DNA from 2 places in the Brucella cytisi genome. Region 1 is predicted to be linked to the other one. Evidence: riboswitches for the same ligand, from Rfam matches in the RefSeq annotation. Region 1 holds a riboswitch; the other holds the start of a gene.

Region 1 (7,114 bases):
GCTGGAACCACAGTCCGACGAGAATGAAGTCGATTATTATACGCTGCTCGATCTGGAAGATATCGTTCGCCGCCTCTATGGCGATGATTTCGCGGCCTGGGTGAAGAAGAATATCTCTCCAACAGAATTGCTTTTCCGTATCGCAGATGAAACCGGCATTGTTTTGCTTCCGGGCACTGGCTTCGGTACTTTGCAGCCTGCAGGGCGTATCTCGCTGGCGAACCTCAATGAGTATGAATATGCCGCTATCGGGCGTTCGCTCCGGCGTATGGCGGAAGAGGTTTACAACAAGGAATTCAAGCCAAAGAAGAAAAACAAATAAGTTGTTGGGCAGGGGCGCGAAAAGCACCCCTTCAGCCATTAAACTGACGACAGAACCAGCAAGTCGCGGCGGACGTCATCACCGTTGCCGCTTATGAGCTGCTTCTCGATATCCGCATGTGTAGCCTTCCATATCGGCACCGCTGCAGCAAGAGCTGCTTTTCCCTCAGGCGTGAGTTGCAATAAACGCTCGCGCCTGTCCTTCGGGTTGATAACGATCTCCACCCAACCTTGCCGTTGCAATGGCTTCAACGCTGCGGTCAAAGTCGTCTGATCCATGGCCAACAGTTCTGCCACCGGCTTCATTGGCGGCGGTGATGGGCGATTGAGCGACATCATCAGCGAGAATTGACCGTTGGTCAGCCCAACTGGACGCAGAGCGTCGTCAAAGCGGCGGGCGAGCGCACGTGCGGCGCGCTGAACATGCAAGCAAAGGCAGGTATCACGAACCAGAAGTGTTGTTTCAAAAGGTACATCGAGGCTATTTGACATGATTTATTAATATTGATATCAATGTAAATCGTCAAGCGGGAACATTGATATCTGGGCATAGACAGGGAGCAAAAGCCGGAGGAGGGCTTGCACCATGAATGAGGTTGTATCCCGAGAAGTTTGGCTTGAGGCGCGCCGTGCGCTTCTGGCAAGTGAAAAAGAAGCCACTCATCTGCGCGACAAGGTCAATCGTGAGCGGCAGGCACTGCCATGGGTGAAGGTTGATAAGGATTATGCATTCGATACGCCTTCGGGTCGGAAGTCGCTTTCCGAACTGTTCGACGGGCGTAGCCAGTTGCTGGTCTACCATTTCATGTTCGGACCCGACTGGGATCAAGGTTGCACAGGATGTTCGTTCCTTGCTGACAATCTTGATGGCGCCGTGACACATCTCAACAATCACGACGTCACGCTAATTGCCGTTTCGCGCGGACCGCTGGCAAAGCTGCAAGCTTACCAAAGGCGGATGGGTTGGCATTTTCCATGGATTTCGTCAGAAGGCAGTGATTTTAATTTCGATTACCACGTCTCCTTTACGAAGGATGAGCTCGAGAATAACCGCGTTTTCTACAATTTCGACAAGCTGGCTGCTGAAGATGCTTTTGATGAGCTGCCCGGCATGAGCGCTTTCTACAAGGACGACAGCGGTGCCATCTATCACACCTATTCCAGTTATGCCCGAGGCATCGAGGAGTGGATAGGCACTTTGATGATCCTCGACCGAGCCCCCAAGGGTCGGAATGAAAATGGCACGATGCATTTCGTCAAACGGCATGATGAGTATGAAGCACAGGCTTCCAAGCACAGCTGCTGCGGCTGATCATTCAACCGTGAAATAAATCCAAGGGAGTACTTTCAATGAAAAACGGCTCTTCTCCGTTCGTCTGGTATGAACTTATGACAACAGATGCTGACAACGCACAGGATTTTTATACAAAAGTTGTCGGCTGGACAGCGAAAGATGCCGGGGTTCCCGGCATGAAATATACATTGTTCGAAGTGCCCGGATGCATGATTGCAGGCATGATGTCGATGGCGGATATGTCAAAGGAAGATTGCGGAGGCGAACCCGGCTGGATCGGTTATGTCGGTGTCGCAAATGCAGACGAATATGCCAAAAAGGTTGAAGCTGAAGGTGGCAAGGTGCTCAGAGCAGCGCAGGATATCCCGGACATTGGACGGTTTGCGATCGTTTCGGACCCGCAAGGTGGTATCTTTGCACTTTTTGAACCGAAAGACGACATGCCGCCACCGGCTGACTTCGGTTCGCGCAAACCGGGGCATCCGGGTTGGCATGAACTGTATGCTCAAAACTGCGAGACGGTATTTTCGTTCTATGAGAAAGTTTTCGGCTGGAAGCTCTCACGCAATTTCGACATGGGGCCTATGGGCAATTACAAGGTGTTCAGTGTCGATGGCGCCGATCACGGCGGTATCATGACCGCACCTCCCGGCACTCCGGTTGGCTGGGGTTTCTACTTCATGGTCGATGGCGTGAAGAATGCTGCCAGCCGGGTCAAGTCTCTCGGCGGAGCGGTTTTGCAAGAGCCGATGGAAGTGCCGAACGGCGAATGGGTTGTTCAATGCAAGGATCCGCAAGGTGTGAACATCTCGCTCGTGGAGCCAAAACCGTAGGATAATTGCGTCTTGTGATTGACTGCCGATACATTTGCGATGATTGGTTGGACCATCGAAACGTATCGGCGGAAGATCGATCATGCACGACAGAAGGATGCGTCAGTCTCGGCAGGCAGGTACTGTTTTTGCCGCGGATGTTGGCGGGTCCTTCATTCGGCTGGCCCGCTCGGCACGTCCGGGACACATCGAACTTCTTGAAAAGTTGCCGACCCCTGCAAAAAGTTGGGATGGGTTCGGGAGCGCATTGGAAACTGCGCTTCGAACCCACGCATCGGATGAGGCGGGGCCACTTGCACTTTCCATCGCTGGATTGGTTGATCCAGTAACAAGTTCCGCTTTCTCGGCGAACATTCCTTGCATCACCGATCACAGATTAAGTCTTGAACTCGGCGAGCGATTGGAGCGACAGGTAATCGCCGCCAATGATGCTGATTGTCTGGCCCTTGCAGAAGCTATCGAAGGGGCTGGTAAGGGGCACGACATAGTTTTTTGCGCAGTGCTGGGCACAGGTGTTGGCGGCGGACTTGTTATCGACGGTCGATTGGTTCGCGGTAAAGCCGGTTTGACTGGCGAATGGGGGCATGGCCCGATCCTCAACACATGTGTAGAAATAGACGGACAAACAGTGTCGGTTCCTCGCTTCGATTGTGGCTGCGGTCAGAGCGGTTGCGTCGATACGATTGGCGGCGCGCGCGGGATCGAAAAACTGCACCAGTTTTTGAACGGTATAGATGCGAGTAGCCATGCGGTCCTGCAGGAATGGCTGGAAGACAGACCGGAGGCGAGACGGACGATTACCGCTTATCTCCAGCTGGTTGCCGATCCGCTTGCAGCCGTCGTCAACATAACAGGCACGTCGATTATTCCGGTTGGTGGTGGACTTGCTACTGCTTCCGAATTGATCTCCGCACTTGATACGGCCGTCAGGGCCAGAATTTTGCGGAAAATGAACCAGCCATTGGTCGTTCCGGGTGTATTCGGCAGTGATGGCGGTTTGGTTGGGGCCGCAATATTGGGGCATCAGACGTGAGCGTGTTACTTGAAGTCTGCGTAGATAGCGCCGAAGGGTTGCGGTCGGCAATAGAAGGTGGTGTGGATCGTATCGAGCTCTGTTCTGCGCTTGAGCTTGGTGGTTTGACGCCTTCGCTGGGATTGATGGAGCTTGCCTCGAAAGCGCCAATCCCGGTTTACGCAATGATCAGACCGCGCGCGGGCAATTTCTGCTTTTCGACAGAAGATGAAGCCATCATGGTGTCGGATATTCGTAATGCCAGAAATGCCGGTTTGGCCGGTGTTGTCATTGGAGCTTCGCTGAGCGACGGTTCTCTTGATGTCGCCATGTTGGAAAGACTGGTTGCAGAAGCAAAAGGCCTTGGAACGACGCTTCATCGCGCATTCGATCTCGTTCCGAATATGGAGATTGCCGTACAGCAAGCAATTGCACTCGACTTCGAGCGCATTCTGACGTCTGGTCTGTCACAAACTGCGGAAAAGGGGTTGGATAATCTGCGGGTGCTGGCTGAGTTGGCTGGTGGCCGAATCCGCATCATGCCCGGCAGCGGCGTCAACGCGGAGAATGCGAGACGGATCGTGGAGGCAACGGGCGCGACAGAGATTCATGCTTCATGCCGTGTCCCGGTCGAAGAGAAGGATTCTCGTGCTATCGCTTTCGGTTTTGCCGCAGAACAATCATTTCGGACATCAGCTCAGCGTGTAAGCGCGTTGAAAGCCGCCTTAGAAAAAATTTGAAGGACGTTCATTCCAAATTTTGTAAGTCGCTGAGTGCAACATTCATAAACTGATCGGCAAAAGAAATGGAAATTTCTCATACACTTTAAGGCGACACTTAAACCCTATTGCCACCCCGAAAGAGTTTGAGTAGAAGTGACATCACATCAAGAGTTGGGGAGACGCCCAACGCCAACCTGCCTCTCCGGGCAAGGTGGTACTCTCTGTAAAGAGAGGATGTGGCCAAACCGGCAAATATACGGATAAAGCCACTCGCGTCCTCCCCCAACATAAACTAGGGACCGACGCGACATGCCGATTAAAATTCCTGACGATCTGCCAGCAACCAGTGTTCTCCAGGCCGAGGGCGTCATGGTCATGCGCGAAGCAGATGCCATTCGTCAGGATATTCGTCCGCTGAAGATCGGCCTTCTCAATCTGATGCCGAACAAGGTCACGACAGAGACGCAAATTGCGCGTCTGCTTGGCGCGACACCGCTGCAGGTCGAGCTAACTCTTGTTCGTATCACCAACCATGTGGCGCGCCATACGCCTGCCGATCACATGTTGTCGTTCTACCAGCCGTGGGAAGAGGTGCGGGACCAACGCTTTGACGGTTTTGTCATCACCGGTGCTCCGGTCGAACGCCTCGAGTTCGAGGAAGTCACCTATTGGGATGAGATGCAGCGTGTCTTCGATTGGACGCAGACCCATGTGCACCGGTCACTGAATATATGTTGGGCCGCACAGGCTGCCGTCCATCATTTCCACGGCATGGGCAAGTACGAGCTGCCGGGCAAGGCGTCAGGCGTCTATAGCCAGCGCAACCTTGCGCCGTCGTCTCCCTACCTTCGTGGCTTTTCGGATGATTTCAAAATCCCGGTTTCACGTTGGACCGAAGTGCGCAAGAGCGACATTCCAGCCGAGAGTGAGCTGAAGGTTTTGGTCGATAGTCCGGAAACGGGCCTTTGCCTGCTGGACGATCCACGTCATCGCGCGCTGCATATGTTCAATCACGTGGAGTACGACACAACGTCGCTTGCCGATGAGTATTTCCGCGACATTCAGGCTCAGCCTGAAACAAAGGTTCCAGCCAACTATTTCCCCGGAGATGACGCGACGCGCCAGCCGGAAAACCGCTGGCGCAGCCACGCACATCTTCTGTTTGGAAACTGGATCAACGAGATGTATCAATCGACGCCTTACAACCTGCAAAATATCGGGAAGCGTTAAGGGCACACAGTAAGGAAAGCGCGACCAGAATGCATCCGATCCACGGCAGGGCTTGCAAGTTCCAGTGCCGTAAAGCAAGTCCGCCCGTGGCCGTGCCAAGCGCTACGCCTATGTGCATGGCAGATAGATTGATCCCGACACCGGCATCTGCCGTTGCGGGATCGGTCGTGATGAGAAAGCTCTGAACGACCGGAGATATCATCCAACTTATACAAGCCCAGATCATCAGTACCGCGCCGAAAATAGTGCTGGACCCTGTTGCAAGCGGTATCGTTGCTAACGCAGTCAGATAGAGAAGTGGCGTCAGCTCGATAGCCAACCTTGGTGAAAGCTTGTCGACGAGCAGTCCGCCGAGATAACCGCCTGTCATTCCGGCCACGCCGAACGCCACCATCGCCCAGATGACTTTCTGTGAAGAGATGTGGACAGCCTCCAGAAGATAGGGTGACAGATAGGCGAACAAGACGAAATGACCGCCGATCATCAGGATGGAAACCAATTGTGCTGATACCAGCCGGAAGGATTTCAGGTGCGGCATATAAGGTGGCAAGCCACGCAGGCTTCGTCCTGCACGAGGCAGGGAAAGCAACGACAGGAGCAGCACCAAAGCTGCCGCCAGTGCCAGGCACAGGAAGACCGCACGCCAGCCCAGCCAATCGTTGACAATCATTCCCGTGGGGACACCGGCCACCATCGATCCGCTTATACCCATGAATATGATCCCGATGGCGCGTCCGCGCATTGCGGGACTAACCAGCTCTGTCGCCAGCATGGTGGCAATCAGGCAGACGACGGCACTTGCGGAGGCCATGCCGATGCGCGCGATAAACAGGACAGCATAATTGGGGCTAATGCTCGCGATGATATTGCTTGCGATGAAAACGCCCAAGGCGAAGACGAGGACGGCTTTCCGTTCGAAGCGCGTTGTTAGAACGAATGCCAGTGGTGCTGTGAGAGCGAAGGTAATCGAGAAGATTGATGTCAGCTGCCCGGCGGCACTGACTGAGACATTCAAACCGGGTGCGATGCCCGGAAGAATGCCGACAATAATGTTCTCGGCGGTGCCGGTAACGAAGGTAGCCAGCACCAGCACAAATAACCGGATGTCCATATTTGCCATTCCCTTTCATGGTAACACCATGCGGGCAGCAAATGGCCCGGCATGGCGATATTGCATGCCGGGTTTCGAGGCAAAGCTTCGGTTATCCCTGATATAACTTCATAACATCCAAACTGGCTTCTGGCCAGTTTCTCGCTGTTTAGCTGGCGGCACGCGCCAGCCATCTGTGCCAGTCGTCCTCTGAGCCGTGGAAAACGTTCAGGTCAATCTTACCGTTCACACCCTGCGACAGACCCGACCCAGAATACTGCCAGAAGGTCCATGGGCGACCCGGATAGACCTTCGACGGATGCTGGGCAACGGCACGCAGCCAGAATGGATAGTTGGTGAAGGCACCTTTCAGGTTATCGTCATAGAAGTCCGGAGCTGTATAGATGATTGGCCGCTTGCCATAATGCTGCTCCAGCCTGTCCATGAAGACCTGCATCTTTTCCCGCACCTGCGCCGGAGAAGGCCGACGCTTGCAGGAGGAATCGCCGTTCCATTCTACGTCGATGACAGGTGGAAGCGCATCGGCTTCCTTTGGAACATTGCGGATGAACCAATCGGCCTGCTGGCTTGCCACGCGGCACCAGTAGAAAA
Region 2 (7,114 bases), on a different contig from region 1:
GCACTTCCTCGACGTATCCATTCGCATCAGTAATTTGCCAGTAACGTGAGCGGAGCTGCACAGTTTGCGTGGAGTTATTGGCAATCGTTATACGATAACCCCATACATAACGGTTTTCGTCGGGCTCGGACTGGTCTTCCAGATAGAAAGGTTCGACCGAAACTTCGATCCCTTGCGTTACCGCTCTATACATGTGCACCCGCCCTACATTCACATCGGCCTCGGCACCCTGCAATATGGCGAAGCCGGATCGCAATGGTGCTTGTTTATTGAACGGTTCGCCGGTTCTAGGACGCCGCTTTTAACCCACCTATCGCTAAAGTTGCGGAGGAGGTCAACAATTCGGAGCGGCAAATATGCGGCAATTGCCGAAATGTTCCGGCAATTGCATTGTTTGTGCTTCTGTTTGAAGCCTAAAAGCCACAGTATCGAGATATAGCGGCCTAGCGAGCGATCTTGAGGGCTGCTTCCACGTCGTCCATGAGGTCGTCGGTATCCTCAAGGCCGAGCGAGATTCGGAGAAGGCCGTCCGAGATACCGAGTTCAGCTTTCGCCTCGTCGCTAAGGTTCTTGTGCGTCGTGGTTGCTGGATGAGTAATAAGGCTTTTTGCATCACCCAGATTGTTGGAGATGCTGAAGACCTGCAACGCATTCTGGAACTTGAACGCTGCCTCCTTGCCGCCTTCCAGCTCCAGTGCAATGAGGGTCGAGCCACCCGTCATCTGTTTGGCGATAATGTCGGCCTGGGGGTGGTCGGCCCGTCCCGGATAGATCACGCGCTTCACGCCCTGTTTGTCTGCGAGGAAGTCAGCAACAGCGGCCGCTGATAACGTCTGCTGGCGTACACGTACGGCCAATGTTTCAAGGCCCTTCAGCATGATCCACGCATTGAACGGGCTTAGGCCCGGACCCGTATGACGGAAATAGTCCTGCAGGGTGTTTTCAACCCATTCACGGTCAGAGAGAACTACGCCGCCAAGGCAGCGTCCCTGACCGTCAATGTGTTTTGTTGCAGAATAAACAACGATATGCGCACCGAGCTCCAGTGGCTTCTGGAAAAGCGGTGTGGCGAAGACGTTATCGACGATGAGTTTGGCGCCTGCTTCGTTTGCGACCTGCGCGACGGCAGCAATGTCGATAATTTCGAGCGTCGGATTGGATGGGCTTTCAAGGAACATGACCTTGGTGTTCGGGCGAACAGCAGCTTTCCAGTTCTCAATATCGGAGCCGTCGATGATCGAGATTTCGACGCCATATTTCGGCAAGATCGTCTCAACGATGTAGCGACAAGAGCCGAAAACGGCGCGAGCGGAAATCACGTGATCGCCGGCCTGCACCTGGCACAGGATCGCAGCTGCCACTGCCGCCATACCGGAAGCGGTTGCACGTGCTTCTGCGGCACCTTCCAGCGCGCACATGCGCTTTTCGAACATGTCAGTAGTTGGATTAGCATAACGTGAATAGATGAAACCCGGATCCTCACCCTTGAAGCGCGCTTCGGCGGCTTCGGCATTCGGGTAAAGGAAACCCTGTGTCAGAAACATTGCTTCCGACATTTCAGCAAATCCGGAGCGCAGCGATCCGGCATGCACGAGCTCAGTTGCAGGGCGAAACTTGCGGGTATTCTCAGTCGTCATTTTTCCAACCTGTCGAAAGCTGGTCGGCCGGGGCAGGTTAAACGGGCCTCGGCGGCCAATAAAAAACCGGCCTTGCGAAAACGCAAAAGGCCGGTAACGAACCGCGGCCCTTTTTAGCGAATTCTTTAACGTGGCTGCAAGCCGGCCGGCCAAATCACCACGGAACACATTTCCATTATGCCTGTTGAGCAGAACCGTCAATGCCGAAACCACCTCATTTCAGGAAAAGCGCATCCCGCACGCCGTGTTAATGCTTGAATTCCTGCGGAAAACCCGGTTTCTAGCTGCCGGAAGGGTTGGCATTCTGCCCGCTAGCGGTCAATGGTCTTTGTCAAGCAATGCTTAGGCTACGGAGTATCGGGTTAATGATGCACAATGATGCTGGAATTCTGGCGGATGCGGATATTTCCGCGCTGTTTGAAAGCGGTTTGCTGGCGTCTCCACGCCCTCTTGATCCGGATCAGATACAGCCTGCAAGCCTTGATCTCAGGCTTGGCGCAAAAGCTTATCGTGTCCGCGCCTCCTTCATGCCGGGGCCCGGTACACCGGTCATGGAAAAGCTGGAACGACTGAAACTGCACGAGATCGACCTGACCGCAGGGGCAGTTCTTGAGACCGGCTGCGTTTATATCGTTCCGCTCCTCGAACGCCTGGCGCTGTCGCCGGACCTATCGGCATCGGCAAATCCGAAGAGCTCAACAGGGCGCCTCGATATCTTCACCCGCGTTATTGCTGACGGGGCACAGGAATTCGACAAGGTGCCTGCGGGATATAATGGCCCGCTTTATTTGGAAGTCAGCCCGCGCACATTCCCGATTGTTGTGCGCACGGGATCGCGCCTGTCGCAGATACGTTTCCGCAAGGGGCGTGCCCAGCTTGACGAGGCTGAACTCGCTGCACTGCATGATGCCGAAACACTGGTTGCAGCCGAGATGCCGAATATCTCCGGCGGCGGCATCGCCCTTTCGGTTGATCTTTCGGGTGGTCCTGACCGGCTGATCGGCTATCGCGGTAAGCATCACACGGCGGTTGTCGACGTCGACAAACGTGCGGCGCACGACGTTCTCGATTTTTGGGAACCGATCTATGATCGTGGCGCGCGTGAACTCGTGTTGGATCCGGATGAATTCTATATTCTCGTCTCACGCGAGGCCGTGCATGTTCCCCCGCTTTATGCGGCGGAAATGACGCCTTTCGATCCGCTGGTTGGCGAATTCCGCGTTCACTACGCAGGCTTCTTTGATCCGGGTTTCGGACATAGCGCTGCGGGTGGAACCGGCAGCCGCGCTGTTCTGGAAGTTCGCAGTCATGAGGTTCCGTTTATTCTGGAGCACGGGCAGATCGTCGGGCGTTTGGTTTACGAACACATGCTGCATCGCCCATCTGCGCTTTACGGTGTCGACCTTGGCTCCAACTATCAGGCGCAGCAGTTGAAGCTTTCCAAGCATTTTCGTTGACTATATCAGCCTCCTCCAAGCAGATATAATTAAAGATGGAGGAGACTGACCTAAGTGGTAACTGGAATCGAACGGGATCAGGACGGGAAGCGTCAAGTGGCAACGGATGCTCCACAGCGCAGGCTATCGGTCGGCATTGTTGCGCTGCCGGGTTTTACACTGAGTGCGCTGAGCCTTTTCCTCGATCCTTTTCGCCTGGCAGCAGATGATCGTGACAAGAGCCGTCAGATACGCTGTGCCTGGAAAATCTGCACGCTGTCAGGAGATCCGGTAACCTCTAGTTCCGGCATGGTCATCGAGCCAACTGCTCCTATCGGTGAACTTGACGATTGTGATTATGTTGCCGTTGTCGGCGGGCTGCTTGCACAGTATCGGCCAAGGCAGCAGACACTGATCGACCTCATCAAGCGCGCGGACCGACGCGGCAAGACGGTGGTTGGCCTGTGTACTGCAGCCTTCCTGCTGGCGGAAGCCAATCTCTTGCCAGATCGCAATTGTTGCGTCAGTTGGTTTCATCGCGACGATTTTCTGGAGCTTTTCGACGGTTATACAGCCGATACGACCAGTCTATTTCATCGTAGCGGAAGACATTTCACCTGTGCTGGCGGCCTTGGTACTGCCTCGCTGGCGCTTTCAATCATACAGAACGAGATTTCCGAGGAACTGGCGCGCAAGAGCGCATCTATCCTCATGATCCCCTATGAGCTCGTGCGTTCCGAACAGCCAGCCCTGAGTTTCAACGGTGTGCGCTCGCCAATGATCCGCAAGGCGATCCGTATTTTTGAGGAAACGCTGGAAGATCCGGTGCCGATGATCGACGTCGCACGGCGATTGGGGATTTCTGTCCGCCAGATGGAGCGTGGTTTCAAACTCGCCCTTGAGCGAACGGCATTCGAGGTTCGCGAAGAGCTTCGGGTCAAGAAAGCAAAAGAACTTTTGTCGGAAACAGGTCTGTCCCTTCTGGAAGTGGCTGTTGCGAGCGGCTTTACCGATACACGCAGCATGAACCGCTCATTTTCGCGGCAAAAGCAGAAACCTCCGCGCAATTACCGCAAACAGCGATAAACGAGTGCGGAGCTTGCGAAGGCTGCACGGACAGCCTATTTCTTGCGCGATGAATCTGTCGCTTTGACCAATAACCACTCAGGAGATTTGCATGTCGGATGGTGTGAACCGATTTCTTGGCGATACCCCCGCCCGTGTCCTGATCAAGCTGGTGCTGATCTCGCTGGTCGTCGGCGTGGTCATGAGCGCGTTTCACTGGACGCCCTATGATATTTTCTATGGTATCCGCGATTTCTTCCTGCGCCTCTGGAATATGGGCTTTTCGGCAATCTCAGGTTTTGTCGATTATCTGATCCTTGGTGCAGCAGTCGTCATTCCTGCCTTTATTTTGCTCCGTATCCTCAGCTACCGGAAATGAACTCAATTCGGTAATTGGATAGCTCAGACAGGCAATGCAACAGAAACATGGATTTACACTTAACCGGCGTGGTTTTCTGGTCCTCGCCGGTGGAGCGCTGGCGGTGTCGACCGTGCCGTTGAACATGGCGCTGGCTGTGGGAGACAATGACCCCACCCCGATTTTCAACGCTATTCGCAAGGCAAATGGTTTGCCTTTGATGACAACGGAAACCAAGCTTGAGCAGGCCGCGCTTTATCAAGCAAGGCGTATGGCGAGTTACGGAAAGATCGGCCACAGCGTCGGTTGGGGCAATGGCTTCGTCGCGCGACTGCGCCAGGCGGGTATCCGCGGGCCTGCAGCTGAAAATGTGGCATCGGGACAACGCGATACCCAAGCGGTCTTCGACGCATGGATGAAATCGCCGGGTCACCGCAAGAACATGCTCGATCCGACTTTCGAGCATTATGGCCTTGCCTGGGCCACGCCTGAAAACAAACCCACTTATATATATTGGGCTATGATGTTGGGTCTCTAACATCTCGTTTCTCCTGACAGTTCGCTGTCAGGAACTGCGACAATGCGGTGGCCGAATTATCTGTAGTTTCGATTGATTCCAGAGTAGATGATCTTCATCAGAGGGAATGCATTCGGGACAAGCATAATGGATCAGTCGCTGCAACGTGTTGGTGGCGTAACAAGGCCGTTCGACGTAACGCACCGGATGGTGATGCTGATCGCCATTCCCATGACGCTTGCTGCAATCACGACGCCGCTTCTCGGACTTGTGGACATGGGCGTTGTCGGCCAGATGGGACAGGCCGAGCTGATCGGCGGTCTGGCGATCGGCGCGCTGGTATTTGACTTCCTGCTATCGATGTTCAACTTCCTCCGCTCCGGCACGACTGGACTTGTGGCGCAGGCCGTGGGTGCGGAAGATGCAGTGGAAGAACAGGCGATCTTCTGGCGCGCAATCATTATCGCTGTGGTAGCCGGCAGTCTGATGATCCTGTGCCTGCCGATCATCATCGCTGTCTCGTCCACCTTCATGCATCCAACCTCCGCCACGCAGGAAGCCATGGCGACCTATGTGTCGATCCGCATGTTGTCGGCACCGGTTGCGCTGATCAATTATTCGATCCTCGGGCTGGTTCTTGGCCGCGGACAGGGCCTTGTCGGTCTCGGTCTTCAAGTGCTGCTCAATGGCATCAATATAGTGCTCTGCATCATCCTCGGTCTTGAATTGGGCTGGGGCGTCACGGGGGTTGCCTGGGCGACAGTGACTGGTGAAACCGTTGCCGCTCTCGTCGGCATGTTCATCGTGTTGAGGCATTTCCGCAAGGATGCGTCCCTGCGTCCGAACCGGGCACGCATCTTTCAGAAGCAAGGAATTTTGCGCATGTTCGCGGTCAATCGCGACATCATGATCCGTTCGCTCCTGCTTCTGACTGCCTTCGCGTTTTTTACGCGGGCGGGATCCGACCTTGGAACGGTCACGCTTGCGGCCAATGCCGTCTTGTTGAACTTCTTTCTCGTTGCCGGTTTCTTTTTGGACGGTATGGCGGCGGCTGCCGAACAGATTGTCGGCCGGTCGATCGGGGCGCGTTACAGCCCGGCCTTTGTACGGGGCGCCAAGCTCACTTTCATCTGGGGGCTGGTCATGGCGAGCATCATCGCCTTTTTCCTGCTGGTGTTCGGCGATGCGATCATTGGGCTTCTGTCCAAGGCTGAAGACGTTCATGCCGAGGCTCTGAAATATCTGCCATGGGCGGCGCTGACAGGCATTACGGGGCTGCTGGCCTTCCATATGGACGGGGTCTATATCGGCGCCACATGGTCGCGCGACATGCGCAACATGATGTTTCTGTCGCTCGCACTCTTTATGGTTGTTCTTTATGCGGCAAAGCCGGTGATGGGCAATCACGGGCTTTGGCTGGCTCTCAATCTGTTTCTGTCTATCCGCGGCGTTACGCTTCTGGCGATCCTGCCACGACGCTATCGTACAGAATTCATCGCTTAATCATGCAGACAGTTCGCGCAGGGCCCAGTCTTTGGTGTCCCGGTCGCGCAGTGCGGCGATGTTTGTAACGCCCTCACGTTTTACAGCGGCGGACAGGCCGCGTACGATTTCAGCAGGCAGGTTCGGGCCGCGATAGATCAGGCCCGTATAAAGCTGGACGAGATCGGCGCCTGCCTTGATCTTCGTCAGCGCTGTCTCGGCGCTATCCACGCCGCCGACACCGATCAGCGGCATGTCAGGACCGACGCGCTCGCGCATCCGGGCAAGGACGATGGTGGAACGGTCGAAAAGTGGGGCACCGGAAAGCCCACCTGTTTCATCACGATTTTCTGCGCTTTTCAGTCCGGCGCGTGAAAGTGTTGTATTGGATATGATGATGCCGTCCAGCTTCTGTTCGGTTGCCTCGGCGGCTATATCGTCCAGTTCTTCATTGGCCAGATCGGGCGCGATCTTGAGGAAAACCGGACGCTTCAGCGTGCACATCTTGCCTTCTTCGTTTCGGGCTTCCAGTACCCGGCTCAACAATTCACGCAGGCTGTCGCGAGCCTGAAGATTGCGCAGACCGGGAGTGTTGGGCGAAGAGATGTTGACCGTGAAA

What was found. A riboswitch is a leader RNA that binds a small molecule or an ion and turns the genes downstream of it on or off. The one in region 1 is predicted to bind S-adenosylmethionine.
Positions count from the first base shown of each region.
Region 2: linked by a shared signal. The riboswitch ahead of AAE521_RS05780 (O-succinylhomoserine sulfhydrylase) and the one ahead of metA (homoserine O-acetyltransferase MetA) in region 1 are both predicted to bind S-adenosylmethionine.

Region 1 covers NZ_JBCAUP010000010.1:11,229-18,342, reverse strand. Annotated here, with positions in the region: gene AAE521_RS10535 (bifunctional aspartate transaminase/aspartate 4-decarboxylase) at 1-322, shown strand, start outside; gene AAE521_RS10530 (MarR family winged helix-turn-helix transcriptional regulator) at 361-813, opposite strand; gene AAE521_RS10525 (DUF899 domain-containing protein) at 908-1,633, shown strand; gene AAE521_RS10520 (VOC family protein) at 1,672-2,448, shown strand; gene AAE521_RS10515 (ROK family protein) at 2,531-3,481, shown strand; gene AAE521_RS10510 (copper homeostasis protein CutC) at 3,478-4,200, shown strand; SAM-I-IV-variant riboswitch at 4,339-4,448, shown strand; gene metA (homoserine O-acetyltransferase MetA) at 4,492-5,412, shown strand; gene AAE521_RS10500 (MFS transporter) at 5,357-6,523, opposite strand; gene AAE521_RS10495 (glycoside hydrolase family 25 protein) at 6,672-7,114, opposite strand, start outside.
Region 2 covers NZ_JBCAUP010000004.1:240,649-247,762, reverse strand. Annotated here, with positions in the region: gene apaG (Co2+/Mg2+ efflux protein ApaG) at 1-193, opposite strand, end outside; gene AAE521_RS05780 (O-succinylhomoserine sulfhydrylase) at 444-1,637, opposite strand; SAM riboswitch at 1,729-1,808, opposite strand; gene AAE521_RS05775 (2'-deoxycytidine 5'-triphosphate deaminase) at 2,003-3,094, shown strand; gene AAE521_RS05770 (GlxA family transcriptional regulator) at 3,149-4,159, shown strand; gene AAE521_RS05765 (DUF6460 domain-containing protein) at 4,251-4,517, shown strand; gene AAE521_RS05760 (CAP domain-containing protein) at 4,552-5,034, shown strand; gene AAE521_RS05755 (MATE family efflux transporter) at 5,161-6,516, shown strand; gene AAE521_RS05750 (quinone-dependent dihydroorotate dehydrogenase) at 6,517-7,114, opposite strand, start outside.